DNA from 3 places in the Mesorhizobium sp. WSM4832 genome. Region 1 is predicted to be linked to each of the others. Evidence: predicted binding sites of a transcription regulator. Region 1 holds the regulator's gene; each other region holds the start of a gene.
What was found. Region 1 encodes LexA, which represses DNA repair genes until DNA is damaged. Its sites were predicted from a motif close to TGTTCNNNNTGTGTTCNG; they were not measured.
Positions count from the first base shown of each region.

Region 2: a site for LexA is predicted at 1,599-1,616, ahead of AC0L2L_RS11900 (sel1 repeat family protein). Genes of this name have one in related genera too.
Region 3: a site for LexA is predicted at 2,024-2,041, ahead of AC0L2L_RS32530 (ATP-dependent helicase). Genes of this name have one in related genera too.

Region 1 covers NZ_JBVVQH010000003.1:234,987-239,154, reverse strand. The annotation lists gene kynU (kynureninase) at 1-736, opposite strand, end outside; gene lexA (transcriptional repressor LexA) at 1,189-1,923, shown strand; gene AC0L2L_RS06380 (ComEC/Rec2 family competence protein) at 1,927-4,168, opposite strand, start outside.
Region 2 covers NZ_JBVVQH010000007.1:26,950-31,117, reverse strand. The annotation lists gene AC0L2L_RS11925 (AMP nucleosidase) at 1-263, opposite strand, end outside; gene AC0L2L_RS11920 (hypothetical protein) at 390-584, opposite strand; gene AC0L2L_RS11915 (hypothetical protein) at 650-784, opposite strand; gene AC0L2L_RS11910 (DUF2147 domain-containing protein) at 971-1,312, opposite strand; gene AC0L2L_RS11905 (hypothetical protein) at 1,326-1,571, opposite strand; gene AC0L2L_RS11900 (sel1 repeat family protein) at 1,750-2,016, shown strand; gene AC0L2L_RS11895 (ABC transporter substrate-binding protein) at 2,389-3,510, shown strand; gene AC0L2L_RS11890 (acetyl/propionyl/methylcrotonyl-CoA carboxylase subunit alpha) at 3,561-4,168, opposite strand, start outside.
Region 3 covers NZ_JBVVQH010000037.1:6,972-11,139, forward strand. The annotation lists gene AC0L2L_RS32530 (ATP-dependent helicase) at 1-1,983, opposite strand, end outside; gene AC0L2L_RS32535 (glucose/quinate/shikimate family membrane-bound PQQ-dependent dehydrogenase) at 2,266-4,168, shown strand, end outside.

The DNA of each region.
Region 1 (4,168 bases):
CATGGTGGCGGTTCGCGGCGTAGATGAAGGCCGGCGCTCCCGGTCCGCCATTAAGATATTTGTACGTGCAGCCTATGGCGAAATCGGCATTCGAGCCGTCGAGATCCACCGGCAGGGCACCGGCCGTGTGGCAGAGATCCCAGACAATCAGCGCACCGGCCTCATGGGCCTTGCGCGTCAGCGCCGCCATGTCGCGCAGCCGGCCGGACTTGTAGTTGACGTGGTTTACCAGGATGACTGCGACACGATCGTCGACCAGTTCCTCGATCGTCGCGGCATCGACACCTTCGAGCCGCAGCACCGTGCCGGGCCGCGTCGAGGCCACCCCTTCGGCCATGTAGAGGTCGGTCGGGAAGCTGTCGCCCTCGGCAACGATCACCGAGCGCTCGGGACGCATTGCGAGTGCCGCATGCAGGACCTTGTAGATGTTGATCGAGGTCGTGTCGCACACCACGCTCTGGCCCGGCGCGGCGCCGATCAGACGCCCGAGCCGGTCGCCGAGCTCCACAGGCATGTCGAACCAACCAGCGGTGTTCCAGGCGCGGATGAGGTCTCGCGCCCATTCCTGCTTCGTGGCCGTCTCGATCTCGCTGAAGACGTTGATCGAAGCAGCGCCCAGAGAATTGCCGTCGAGGTATATAACGCCCTCAGGCAAGACGAAGCGACCGCGCATGGCGCGCAGCGGATCCGCGGCATCCATCGCCTCGACGTCAGCGAGATCGGGAATTCCCATCATTGTGCCACCGCCTCCATTTCGACCCGGCGCCGCTCACGGCCGGCCAAGGGCGGTTGTCTCACCACCGCCGGCGCCAGGGCAAGAACCTTTCGTCCTATGTTAGCTGGTCCATAGACGGCGAAGACCAGGGACCGGAATCATCGCCAGGTTGGCATTTTGGGTTCGTTTCGTTCACGGTGCAGAACGCGCAACGAGGAGCCGGCGCGACCCCACCCGGCACTTTCGTGATGGTGCCGCCTCTTGTTCCAGCTTAAGGATGGGCCGCAAAATCGAGCGGAATCAATACCGCCGCCCGGCGCGCGGCGGCCACGCCGCCACTGGATGCAACATTGTTTCGGCAACCTTAACAAATTCATTAAACTTTAAACGGTTGCGGAACACAACTGGAACAGATAGTGTTTGTTCTGGGTTTGTTTTTCTGATTCTGGTTTGAGAACCCATGGGGGCCGCCAATGCTGACGCGCAAACAACATGAACTCCTGATGTTCATCCATGAACGTCTGAAGGAGAGCGGGATTCCTCCATCTTTCGACGAGATGAAGGAGGCGCTCGACCTTGCCTCGAAGTCTGGTATCCATCGGCTGATTACGGCGCTGGAGGAACGCGGCTTCATTCGCCGGCTGCCAAACCGGGCGCGCGCGCTTGAAGTGCTGCGGCTGCCCGACTCGATCGCGCCTGGCCTGAATGCCGCGAGGAAGTTTTCGCCGAGCGTCATCCAGGGCGGCCAAGGCAATCTCGGCCGTCAGCTCAAGCCGGCAACCACCTCGCGTACGCCGATGCCCAGCAATGACGACGACGCTGTTTCGGCCGTATCGATTCCGGTGATGGGCCGCATCGCCGCCGGCGTGCCGATAGACGCAATCCAGCACCAGACGCATTCGATCACCGTGCCGCCGGATATGATCATGGGCGGCGAGCATTATGCGTTGGAGGTCAAGGGCGACTCGATGATCGAGGCCGGCATCTTCGACGGCGACACCGTCATCATCCGCAATGCCAACACGGCAAGCCCGGGCGAGATCGTGGTGGCGCTGGTCGACGACGAGGAAGCGACGCTCAAGCGCTTCCGCCGCAAGGGCGCCTCGATCGCGCTCGAGGCCGCCAATCCGGCCTACGAGACCCGCATCTTTGGGCCCGACCGGGTCAAGGTCCAAGGCAAGCTCGTCGGGCTTATCCGCCGCTACTGAAATCTATTGGGCTGGTGGCGAAGACTTCGCTTCCGTCCTCTCGGGTTTTTTGTAAGGCGGCAGGCCCCTCGCCTCGCGGGTGTATTTGCGTTGCTCGTGCCAGGGCCGGTATGGCTTCTCGACCGCGTAGCGAACGTTTGGACGCGCGGTTGCCGATTGCGGGTCGAAGAAGACGGCCGCACTGCCGTCACGCGCCAGCTGGCGCTTGGTGACGACAAGCACACGCGGATCGCGGCAGGGATTGTAGGCTGTGGCGTCGTTGATGACGATGAGGTCGGCAAAGCCGCAGGCCGGACGGGCGCTGTCGCGGTTTTCGACTAGTGCGACGATCGCCCCGGAAGGATGCCGGCCGATGCACAGGTCGCCTGTGCAGTAGAAGGGCGAGCCAGGCGGCAGGTCGACGGGATCGGCGATGTCGAGAGCGTCTTTGGAAAATGTCTCCGGCGGCACAATTGCTTCGGCCTTCAGCGCCCGCTTCCAATTGTCCGTGGTGAACTCATTGGAGCGTGCGCGGTTGACGGCGAGCTCGCCGGCGCCGATCGGCATTGCCACCAGATGCGCATCCTCCGAGATAAGCACGTCCGGCGTTCGGACATGCGGGATGACCATCAGGGCAGCGAGCGCGAACGGCATGGCTGCCAATCTGAGCCAGGTGGTGGCCATGGTAGCGATGACCAGCGCGATCGTCGCCAGCAGCACCGACTGGATCGAGATCAACCCGACGGCATCGACCGGTGAGCGCTCGGAAATCCACGCTGAAATGGCGATCATCGCCGTCAGGCCCTTGCCCATCACATAGAGAAAAGGACCGTCGAAGCCGAAGGGCATCGCCAGCGCGCTCAACACGGCGAACGGCATGACAACCAGCGAGACGATCGGCATGACCGCCAGATTGGCCAGCAGGCTGAGCGGTGACACCCGCTGGAAGTGCCAGATCGCGAACAGCAATGTCGCGCTGCCCGCGATGAGCGATGTTATGGCGGCGGCGCCCACTCCAACCGCCAGTTTCCGCGATATGAACCCGAGGAACGAACGCTTTACCGGCGGCGCGGTCGTTTTGCCGGCGCGATAGTCGGCGAAGCCGGCATAGGCACCGACGAGCGCCGCTGTGGCGGCAAAAGACATCTGGAAGCTCGGACCGACCACCTCGTGCGGCGAGACCAGGATGACGGCGATGGCCGAGATCGCCAGGTTGCGCATCGTCAGCGCCGTGCGGTCGAAGAGCACGGCGACCAGCATGACCGCCAGCATGATAAAACTTCGCTCGGCCGCCACCACGATGCCGGAGATCACCAGGTAAGCGGCGATCGAGATAAGCGCGATTCCAGCGGCATATTTCTTCACCGGCCGGCGCGACGAGAAATCCGGAAACAGCGCGAAGGCGCCGCGCAGCAGGACCATGATCGTGCCGGCGACCAGCGCCATGTGCAGGCCGGAGATCGAGATGATGTGATAGATACCGGTGCGTCGCATCGACTCGTTGATTTCTTCCGGAATGCCGGCGCGCACGCCGACGATCAGTGCTGCTGCAATCTCACTTTCGGAACCGCCGATGGTATCCCTGATGTGGTCGGCGATCCCTTCACGCGCGTTTTCTATGGCCGATGCGATGCGCGCGCCGAACGGCGCCCCTGTTGGCGCAATCGAGGTCGGCGCAATCAGCTTTGGATCGCCCAGGAAAAAGCCGCTGCCGCCGATGCCGGTGAAATAGCTGTCGAAGGAAAAGTCGTAGCTGTCAGGCCGGACCGGGCCCGTCGCCGGCAGCAGCTTGGCGTAGCCGGTCAGCATCGACCCCGCTGTCATGTCGGGCGGGATCTTGCGCGCCGACAACCTGACGCGAGCCGGCGCATAGCGCAGCGTCGGATGTGCCGTGGACATGAGATCGATGGTCAGTCGGACACGGCCATTGGCCATCGCCTCGGCGGTGACAAGGCGGCCCGTCAGCCGCGTCTGGATTTCGGACCCCAGCATCGGCGTCGCCATCCGCCAGGTCTCCACCTTGGCCGCGAGAAAGCCCAGGGCACACAAAAGGGTTGCCATGAAGACAAGGTGCGTTCTCTGCCGGGAACGCGAGATCGCCGCGCAGACAGCCATCAGAGCCACCGCAGCAAGCGGCCTGTAGAGATCGGGCTCGGTGCTCAGCGAGAAGTAGTAGATGACGCCCGCGGCCAGGAACACCGGCACCAGCAGGAAGCCGACGCCGCGGTCGACCTCGGTGGCGGCGGCGACGGCAATGCTTCGATGC
Region 2 (4,168 bases), on a different contig from region 1:
TGCGGCTGGGTGATGGTGGTGGCGAAATTCCCAGGCGTCGGCATATGGCCATAGGCCTGGCGCGAGTCGACCTGGCTGAACGAGGTCGTGGTGACGCCGATCTGCGGATAGAAGGCCCGGTAGCGCTTGCTCTCGTCGCCGCCGGCGGCAAGTGCTGCGAAGGAATCGCGCAGGAATTTGGTATTGCGGTCGTAGAGCGTCTGCAGCGCCGCGACGGCCCTTTTGGCGTCGTTAAAGCTCTGCTTGCCGAAAGGCTCCGGCATGACGACCGATTCGATGGCTTGGGGGTAGATTCGCTTTTCCATGTCTCAATATAGAGACTCAGGAGAGCGCTTGGGAGGGGGAGACGGGCTCGAAGAGGCGCGAGTCGTCGTTTTTCTGGCGCCGTGTTATCCGCGCTGCAGGCTGATCAGCAACACGAAGCCTAGGCTGGTGTTCCTGTGCGGCGGCGCCTCGATCCTGTTGCCAGTGTCGGCGCGCATCATCGGCACGGCCAGCACGGGGACGGCGAGCAGCATCAGGATGAGCATCGCCCGCGGCAGCAGCCGGAGGATCTTGGTTGCGTTGTCGGCGATGCGATTCATTTTGGTGGTGCCCCGTTTCCAGCTTGGTCGATTTTCAGTTTGGTCGTTTCAGCGCTTGAATTGGTTCATGAAGCCGAGAACACAGGCGCCGGCCGTTCCCACGAGCGGGCGGGGTGGCCGGCCTCCGCCACCAGGATGGCGAAGAGCATGCCGAACAGGCACATCAGCAGGCAGACGATGGTGAAGCGACGGGCAAGCATTTCTCTCTCCTTCAATGCGGGAGAAAATGCCGGAATGCCTCTGAACCGGTTCTGAGACCGGTATTCATCTGCGGTTCAAATTGATTGACGAGGTCTTCAACACACGCCGATGGCCCGGCGGAGCGCTGCCGCTGCAAACGAAAACGGGGCCGCTCGGGCCCCGTTTCGGATAGTCTGGAATTGCGATCAGAGCTTGTGCCAGGTCTGGCTTTTGCAGATCAGGCCGCCGAGCACGCAGCCGCTCATCTTGAGCGAGGTGCCCGACAGCGTCGCCTTGCCGGAATAGGTCTTGTCATTTGCCGGGTCGGTGATGCTGCCGGCGTACTTGTTGTCGCCGGCCGCTTTCAGTGAGCCGATAGTCTTGCCGGCATATTTGCCGCTCTTGAGCGTGATCGAGAAAGAATCGCTGCCGCCGATCGCCGCGGTGTCGCCGGCCTGGGTCTTCCAATTGCCTTCGATCGGGTCGGCCCATGCAGCGCCCGCCATGATCAAGGTGGCCGCCAGGGCCAAGCTCATCTTTCGAAACATCTTGTCCACCTCCCTATGGGGTTGCGGCGGGCTCCGGTCCGCCTTCCTGCCCCTTACGCAAAGGTAAAGCTAATCCAGCTCCCGCCAAAACAAAAGCGGTGCCGCCACGGAAGGTCGCATGGATTTTCGCGCTCGCCATTGTCCGGAATGAACGAAGTTCGAAAAATGCTTCGGTTTCCGTGGTTAGCGAAGTCTTGATTCCGGTCTCGGCAATTTTCATCGAATTTGATGCAAAATGGCGCAAACGCTGGATTCCCATGCTTAACGAATTTTGGCGTTTACCTCTTGTTTTAGCTTTGTTTTCCTCAAATTAAGCACGCCATTTAACGACGGATTCAAGGCCAGCCGTCATCCTCGAAAGCATCGAAAGAGCGGCCCACCCCAAGGGACACCAAGGGAAAAGGAGGCAGCTCTCGGGAGCCAGACAGGGGATTGAAATGGCACGTTTTGAAATGCTTGAAGACGGCTTCGGCGCCATGGGGGCAACTGCCCAGGCCGACATTCTTTTCGAACTGGGCATGATGTATGCGACCGGCCGCGATTGCGAGACCGACGTCGTTGCCGCCCACAAATGGTTCAACATCGCCGCCATCAAGGGCTCGGCCCGCGCCGCCGAACTGCGCTCGGAACTGTCGGCCACCATGTCGAAAGTTGAGATCGCCACGGCGCTGCGCGAAGCCCGCGAATGGATGACGATGCACTGATCTTGAGCGTGCAACGCTCAGACGTCCATTAGGACAAGGCCGCGAAAAGACGGCCGGCTCAAAAAACCAAGAACGCGGCAGGCCAACGGGTCAAAGTCGCGCTACAAAAACAGGGAAGCGAGCGGGTTTTAGGCGCGGGGGCGTCTAGGAAACTCGACTGCAAAAGCCGCGACTGACCGAAACAAGGTCGGCGCGGCTTTTTGCATTACGCACGGTAATCACGCGGCGTGTGGCCCAAGAAATCCTCACCGGAATGAACCAAAACCTTCCGCATTGTCCTCTCGACAGTTTCAGCGAAGGGTGAAATTGTCCCGGCTCTGTGGAAGAAGCGCGGCCAGGTCGCCGCGCGCAAGTGGAGGAGTTCTTATAGTCATGAAAAAATTGGGTATTTTGAGCGCGGCCGCACTTGGCCTGATGTTGAGTGCCCCGGTTGCCTTCGCCGACGACATCACCATTTCGGTGGTCGGCCCGATGACCGGCCAGCTCGCCACCATCGGTGACCAGTTCAAGCAGGGCGCGCAGGCCGCCGCCGACGCCATCAACGCGGCCGGCGGTGTCAACGGCTCCCAGGTCAAGCTCGACATCGAGGACGACCAGTGCGACCCGAAGCAGGCTGTCTCGGTGGCCAACCGCATCGTCGCCAACGGCGTCAAGTTCGTCGACGGCCATGCCTGCTCGGGCTCGAGCATTCCGGCCTCGGCCGTCTATGCCGAGGCCGGCACGCTGATGATGAGCCCGGCCTCGTCCAACCCGGTGCTGACCGACGCCGCCGCCAAATCCGGCTGGCCGACCATCATGCGTCTCTACACGCGTGACGACGCGCAGGGCGCTTTCATCGGCCCGTGGATCGCCAAGAAATACGCCGGCAAGAACGTCGTCGTTCTGCACGACAAGAGCGCCTACGGCCAGGGCGTTGCCGATGCCGTGAAGGCGACCATGAATGCCGGCGGCCTCAAGGAGGTCGACTATGAAGGCATCAATGCCGGCGAGAAGGACTATTCGGCCCTCGTCACCAAGCTGAAGGAACTGAAGGCCGACGTCGTCTATTTCGGCGGCTACCATCCGGAGGCCGGCTTGATCCTGCGCCAGGCGGCTGAGCAGAACGTCAAGTTCCAGCTGATCATGCCGGACTCGATCGCCTCGCCGGAATTCTGGCAGGTCGCCGGCCCGGCCGGTGAAGGCACCTTGTTCGTCTTCCCGTCGGATCCGCAGTCGAAGCCCGAAGCGAAGGATGCGGTCGCCAAGATCAAGGCCGGCGGCTTCACGCCGGAAGGCTTCACGCTGTTTTCCTATGCCGTGATCCAGGCGGTCGCCGAAGGCGTCAAGCGCGCCGGCACGGATGATCCGGCCAAGGTTGCCGAGGCGCTGAAGAACGGCAAGCCGTTCAGCACCGTGGTCGGCGACGTCACCTTCGACGAGAAGGGCGACCTGAAGAACGCCAGCTACGACATCAACCAGTGGCATGACGGCAAATACGCGCCGATCCAGCAGTAATCGGTCCTGAAATCGAGGAAATGGCCGGGCTCGTCCCGGCCATTTTTCTTTCAGACCTGCCCGTCCTCGACAAAGCGCACCAGCACCGTGCCATCGCTGACCTGCGCGCCTTCTGTCGCGATCTCGGCGATCACCCCGTCATGCGGGGCGGCGATCATGTGCTCCATCTTCATCGCCTCGAGGATCAAAAGCGGCTGGCCCTTGATCACGGCATCGCCCGCCGCGGCGCGCACCAGCTTGACCAGCCCCGGCATCGGGGCGCGCAGGCTGCCCGAGGCGGCTCCTGCCTCGTCCGCCCTGGCCAGCGGATCAGGCACCGTGAACGTGTAGCCCACCGCGCCTTCGAAGACGGTGACGTGACCGGGCCAGCGTGCCGTGTGCGGCATGGTCCTCAGGTCGTGCGTGTTCACCGCGTCATGCGGCGCCTCCAGCGCCACCTGGAAGCGGCCGTCCGGCCGCGCCGAAACCCGCGCCAGGATGTTCTCCTCGCCATGGCGCAGCCGGATGCGGCGCGACAGTGTGTGGAAATGCGCATACCCTGAAAGCGCGGACCACGGATCGGCGGCCGGACCGGGCGCGCCGGCATCCGTCGCGGCCAGTGCCGCCGCGGCGATTATCTCATCGCTCGGTGCGGGAATGGCTGTGAGCGCCTCCTGAT
Region 3 (4,168 bases), on a different contig from region 1:
CTGGTGCGGAAAGAGGCCTTCCTCCCAGCCGGGTAGGAAGACGGTTTCGAATTCGAGTCCCTTGGCGGAATGCAGCGTCATGATCGAGACGGCGTCTTGCCCGGCATTCTGCTCGGCATCCATGACCAGCGCCACATGTTCGAGGAAGGAGCGCAGCGACTCGTATTCCTCCATCGAGCGGATCAGCTCCTTGAGGTTTTCCAACCGTCCGGGCGCTTCGGCAGAGCGGTCGTTCTTCCACATGTCGGTGTAACCGCTCTCTTCCAGGATGGTCTCGGCGAGCTCGGTATGCGGTGTCGTTTCCAGCGCCTTCTGCCAGCGCTCGAAATTGGCGGCGACCTCGCGCAAGGCGGCGCGCGGCTTCGGTTTCAGCTCGTCGCTTTCGGCTAGCGTGGCGGCTGCCTCCAGCATCGGAATGCGCATGGCCCGCGCCGTGTCGTGGATCTGGCGGATGGTGGCTTCGCCCAGGCCGCGCTTCGGGGTGTTGACGATGCGCTCGAAGGCAAGATCGTCGCCGCTGTTGGCGACGACGCGGAAGAAGGCCAGCGCGTCGCGGATTTCCAGGCGCTCGTAGAAGCGCGGGCCGCCGATGACGCGGTAATTCAGGCCGAGCGTGATGAAGCGGTCTTCGAAGGCGCGCATCTGGAAGGACGCACGCACCAGGATCGCCATGTCGTTGAGGTTGTGCCGATTCCCTTGTTTGTCGGGGCGCTGATAGGCCTCGATGACGTCGCCGACGGCTCTCGCTTCTTCCTCCGAGTCCCAGGCGGCATGGACAAGCACCTTGTCGTCCTCGGGATCGTTGCGGTCGGTGAACAGCGTCTTGCCGAAGCGGCCTTCATTGTGGGCGATAAGGTGAGAAGCGGCACCGAGAATATGCGCGGTGGAGCGGTAATTGCGCTCCAGGCGAATGATGGTGGCGCCCGGGAAATCCTTGTCGAAGCGCAGGATGTTGTCGACCTCGGCGCCGCGCCAGCCATAGATCGACTGGTCGTCGTCGCCGACGCAGCAGATGTTGACTTTGTTTTCGCTCACGGCCGCGCGCTCGCTCCGCTCGCTGGCCTCCGCGGGGGCGGCCTGACCGGCCGACGCCCGGTCGGGCTTGCGGCCTTCGGTCGGGTAGGCACTCGCGGAGCGTCCCGCACTGGGCCGCTGCGCCAAGAGCCGCAGCCACATGTACTGCGCGGTGTTGGTGTCCTGGTACTCGTCGACCAGGATGTATTTGAAGCGCCTGTGGTATTCCTTCAGCACGTCCGGATAGGCGCGGAAGATGCGGATGGGATGACAGAGCAAGTCGCCGAAATCGCAGGAATTCAGGGTCTGCAGCCGTTCCTGATAGGCCTTGTAGAGCTGGCGGCCCTTGCCGTTGCCGAAGCTGCGCGCGTCGCCTTCGGCAATCTCGTCGGGCCCGAGGCCCTTGTTCTTCCAGCTGTCGATCATCTGCGCGAAGGTCTTGGCCGGCCAGCGCTTGTCGTCCAGCCCCTCGGCCTGGATCAGCTGCTTGATCAGCCGCACCACGTCGTCGGTGTCGAGGATGGTGAAATCCGATTTCAGCCCGGCAAGCTCGGCGTGGCGGCGAAGCAGCTTGACGCCGATCGAGTGGAAGGTGCCGAGCCACGGCATGCCCTCGACATTGCCTTCGCCGATCAGGATGCCGATGCGCTGCTTCATCTCGCGCGCGGCCTTGTTGGTGAAGGTGACGGCGAGGATCTGCGAGGGGAAGGCCCTGCCGGTGGCAAGGATGTGGGCGATGCGGGTGGTGAGCACCCGCGTCTTGCCGGTGCCGGCGCCGGCCAGCACCAGAACCGGGCCTTCGGTGGTTTCGACAGCGAGCCGCTGCTCCGGGTTCAGGCCCTTCAGATAATCGGGCGCGCTGTGCTGGCCGCTGCGCGCCGCCATGGCGCGCGCAGCTATGCCGGACGGGGCCGCGGGCCGCGCATTCGGTTCATCGAAAAAAGGCATGTCCTCGGAAAAGCCCGACATCTCCCCCGAATGTAGTGATTCGGCAGCGAAAGACCAGAACTGTCTACGTTTTGTTCTAGTTTCGCGTGTCTGGCTTCAACTTGACAGCCGGAGCGGGTGAGGGAAAGCTGCCGGCAGGGCAGGGACGGCATGACGTCTCTAAAGCCGCTCCGGAGCGGTTCATCGTTTCACGGAAACGCCGAACCGCTCCATCTTTTTGTTCTAACGCAATTCCGGACGGAAAACCGCTTCACACTTTTCCTGGAATTGCTGGAAGCGCGCAACAGTCGAAGGAGCACCGTCTTGGCTGTCACCATCACCTCCCTCGTCCTCTTCCTCATCGGCCTGGTTCTCGGCGGAGGCGGCATCTGGCTCGCCGTGCTGGGCGGCAGTTGGTATTACCTGGTCGCCGGCCTGGTCTTGCTGGTCACGGCCTGGCTGCTTTTCAGGCGCAGGTCGACATCGCTGTGGCTCTATGCCTTGTTCGTGCTCGCGACTTTGTGCTGGGCGGTCTGGGAAATCGGTTTCGACTGGTGGCAACTCGGTCCGCGCGGCGGCGTCATCGTGCTCATCGCCTTGTGGCTGCTGACGCCATGGGCAAGGCGAGGTCTGAGAGGGCCGGACGGGCGCGCGCCGCTGATCCTGGCCGTGCTCGCCTCGCTCGCGGTCGCCTTCTATTCGATGACGGCCGATCCCAAGGATATCGGCGGCACGCTAGGCACGGAAAAGGCGGCGACGGCGGCAAATCTCGGCGGCGACGTGCCCGCCGGCGAATGGCACTTCTACGGCCGCACGCCTTTCGGCCAGCGCTATTCGCCGCTCGACCAGATCACGCCCGACAATGTCGCCAAATTGCAACCGGCCTGGACCTACCGCACCGGCGATATCAAAGGCCCCGACGATATCGGCGAGACGACCTATCAGGTGACGCCGCTGAAGATCGGCGATGCGCTGTTCATCTGCACGCCGCATAATTTCGCCATCGCCATCGATGCGGCGACAGGCAAGGAGAAATGGCGATACGACCCGAAGGTCAAGCTCGACCCCGACCGCCAGCACCAGACGTGCCGCGGCGTGTCCTACTATGCCGACGCCAAGATCGCCGCCGGACAGCCTTGCGCCGGGCGCGTCTACCTGCCGACCTCGGATGCGCGGCTGATCGCGCTCGACGCCGCGAACGGGCAGGTGTGCCCGTCCTTTGCCGAGGGCGGCACGCTGAACCTGATGGCCAACATGCCCTATCCGAAGTCGGGCTATTACTATTCGACGTCGGCACCGCTGATCATTGGCGGCAAGATCATCGTTGGCGGCGCGGTCAACGACAATTATTCGACCGAAGAGCCGTCCGGTGTCATCCGCGCCTATGACGCTGGCACCGGCGCGCTGTTGTGGAACTGGGATTCCGGCAATCCGGATGTGACGACGCCGCTGCCCGCCGGGCAGAATTACACCCACAACTCACCCAACATGTGGTCGACGGCGAGCGCCGACGAGAAGCTCGGGCTGCTCTATCTGCCGCTCGGCAACCAGACGCCGGACCAGCTCGGCATGGGCCGCAGCGCCAATGTCGAGAAATTCTCGTCCTCGATCACCGCGCTAGACCTCAACACCGGGCAATTGCGCTGGGTGCGGCAGACCGTGCATCACGATTTGTGGGACATGGACGTGCCGGCTCAGCCGACGCTGGTCGACATCACCACGGCGAGCGGCGTCGTGCCGGCGCTGGTCGGGCCGACCAAGCAGGGCGATCTCTACGTGCTCGACCGGCGTACGGGCGAGCCGATCATCCCGGTCAAGGAAGTGCCGGCGCCAGGCGGCGCGATCGAGGGCGATCATGCCTCACCGACGCAGCCGAGCTCCGATCTTTCGTTCAATCCGAAGCCGCTGACCGGCGCCGATATGTGGGGCATCACCATGTTCGACCAGCTGGCGTGCCGGATCGAGCTGAAGAAGCTGCGCTATGAGGGACGCTACACGCCGCCGTCGCTGCAGGGCTCGCTGATCTATCCCGGCAATTTCGGCGTCTTCAACTGGGGCGGCGTCGCGGTCGACCCGGTGCGGCAGGTGATGTTCGGCATGCCGACCTACCTCGCCTTCACGTCCAAGCTCATCCCGCGCGCGGACGTGCCGGCGCCGGGCGACAACACCAAGGGCAGCGAGCAGGGGCTGAACCGCAACGACGGCGCGCCTTACGCGGTGGTGATGG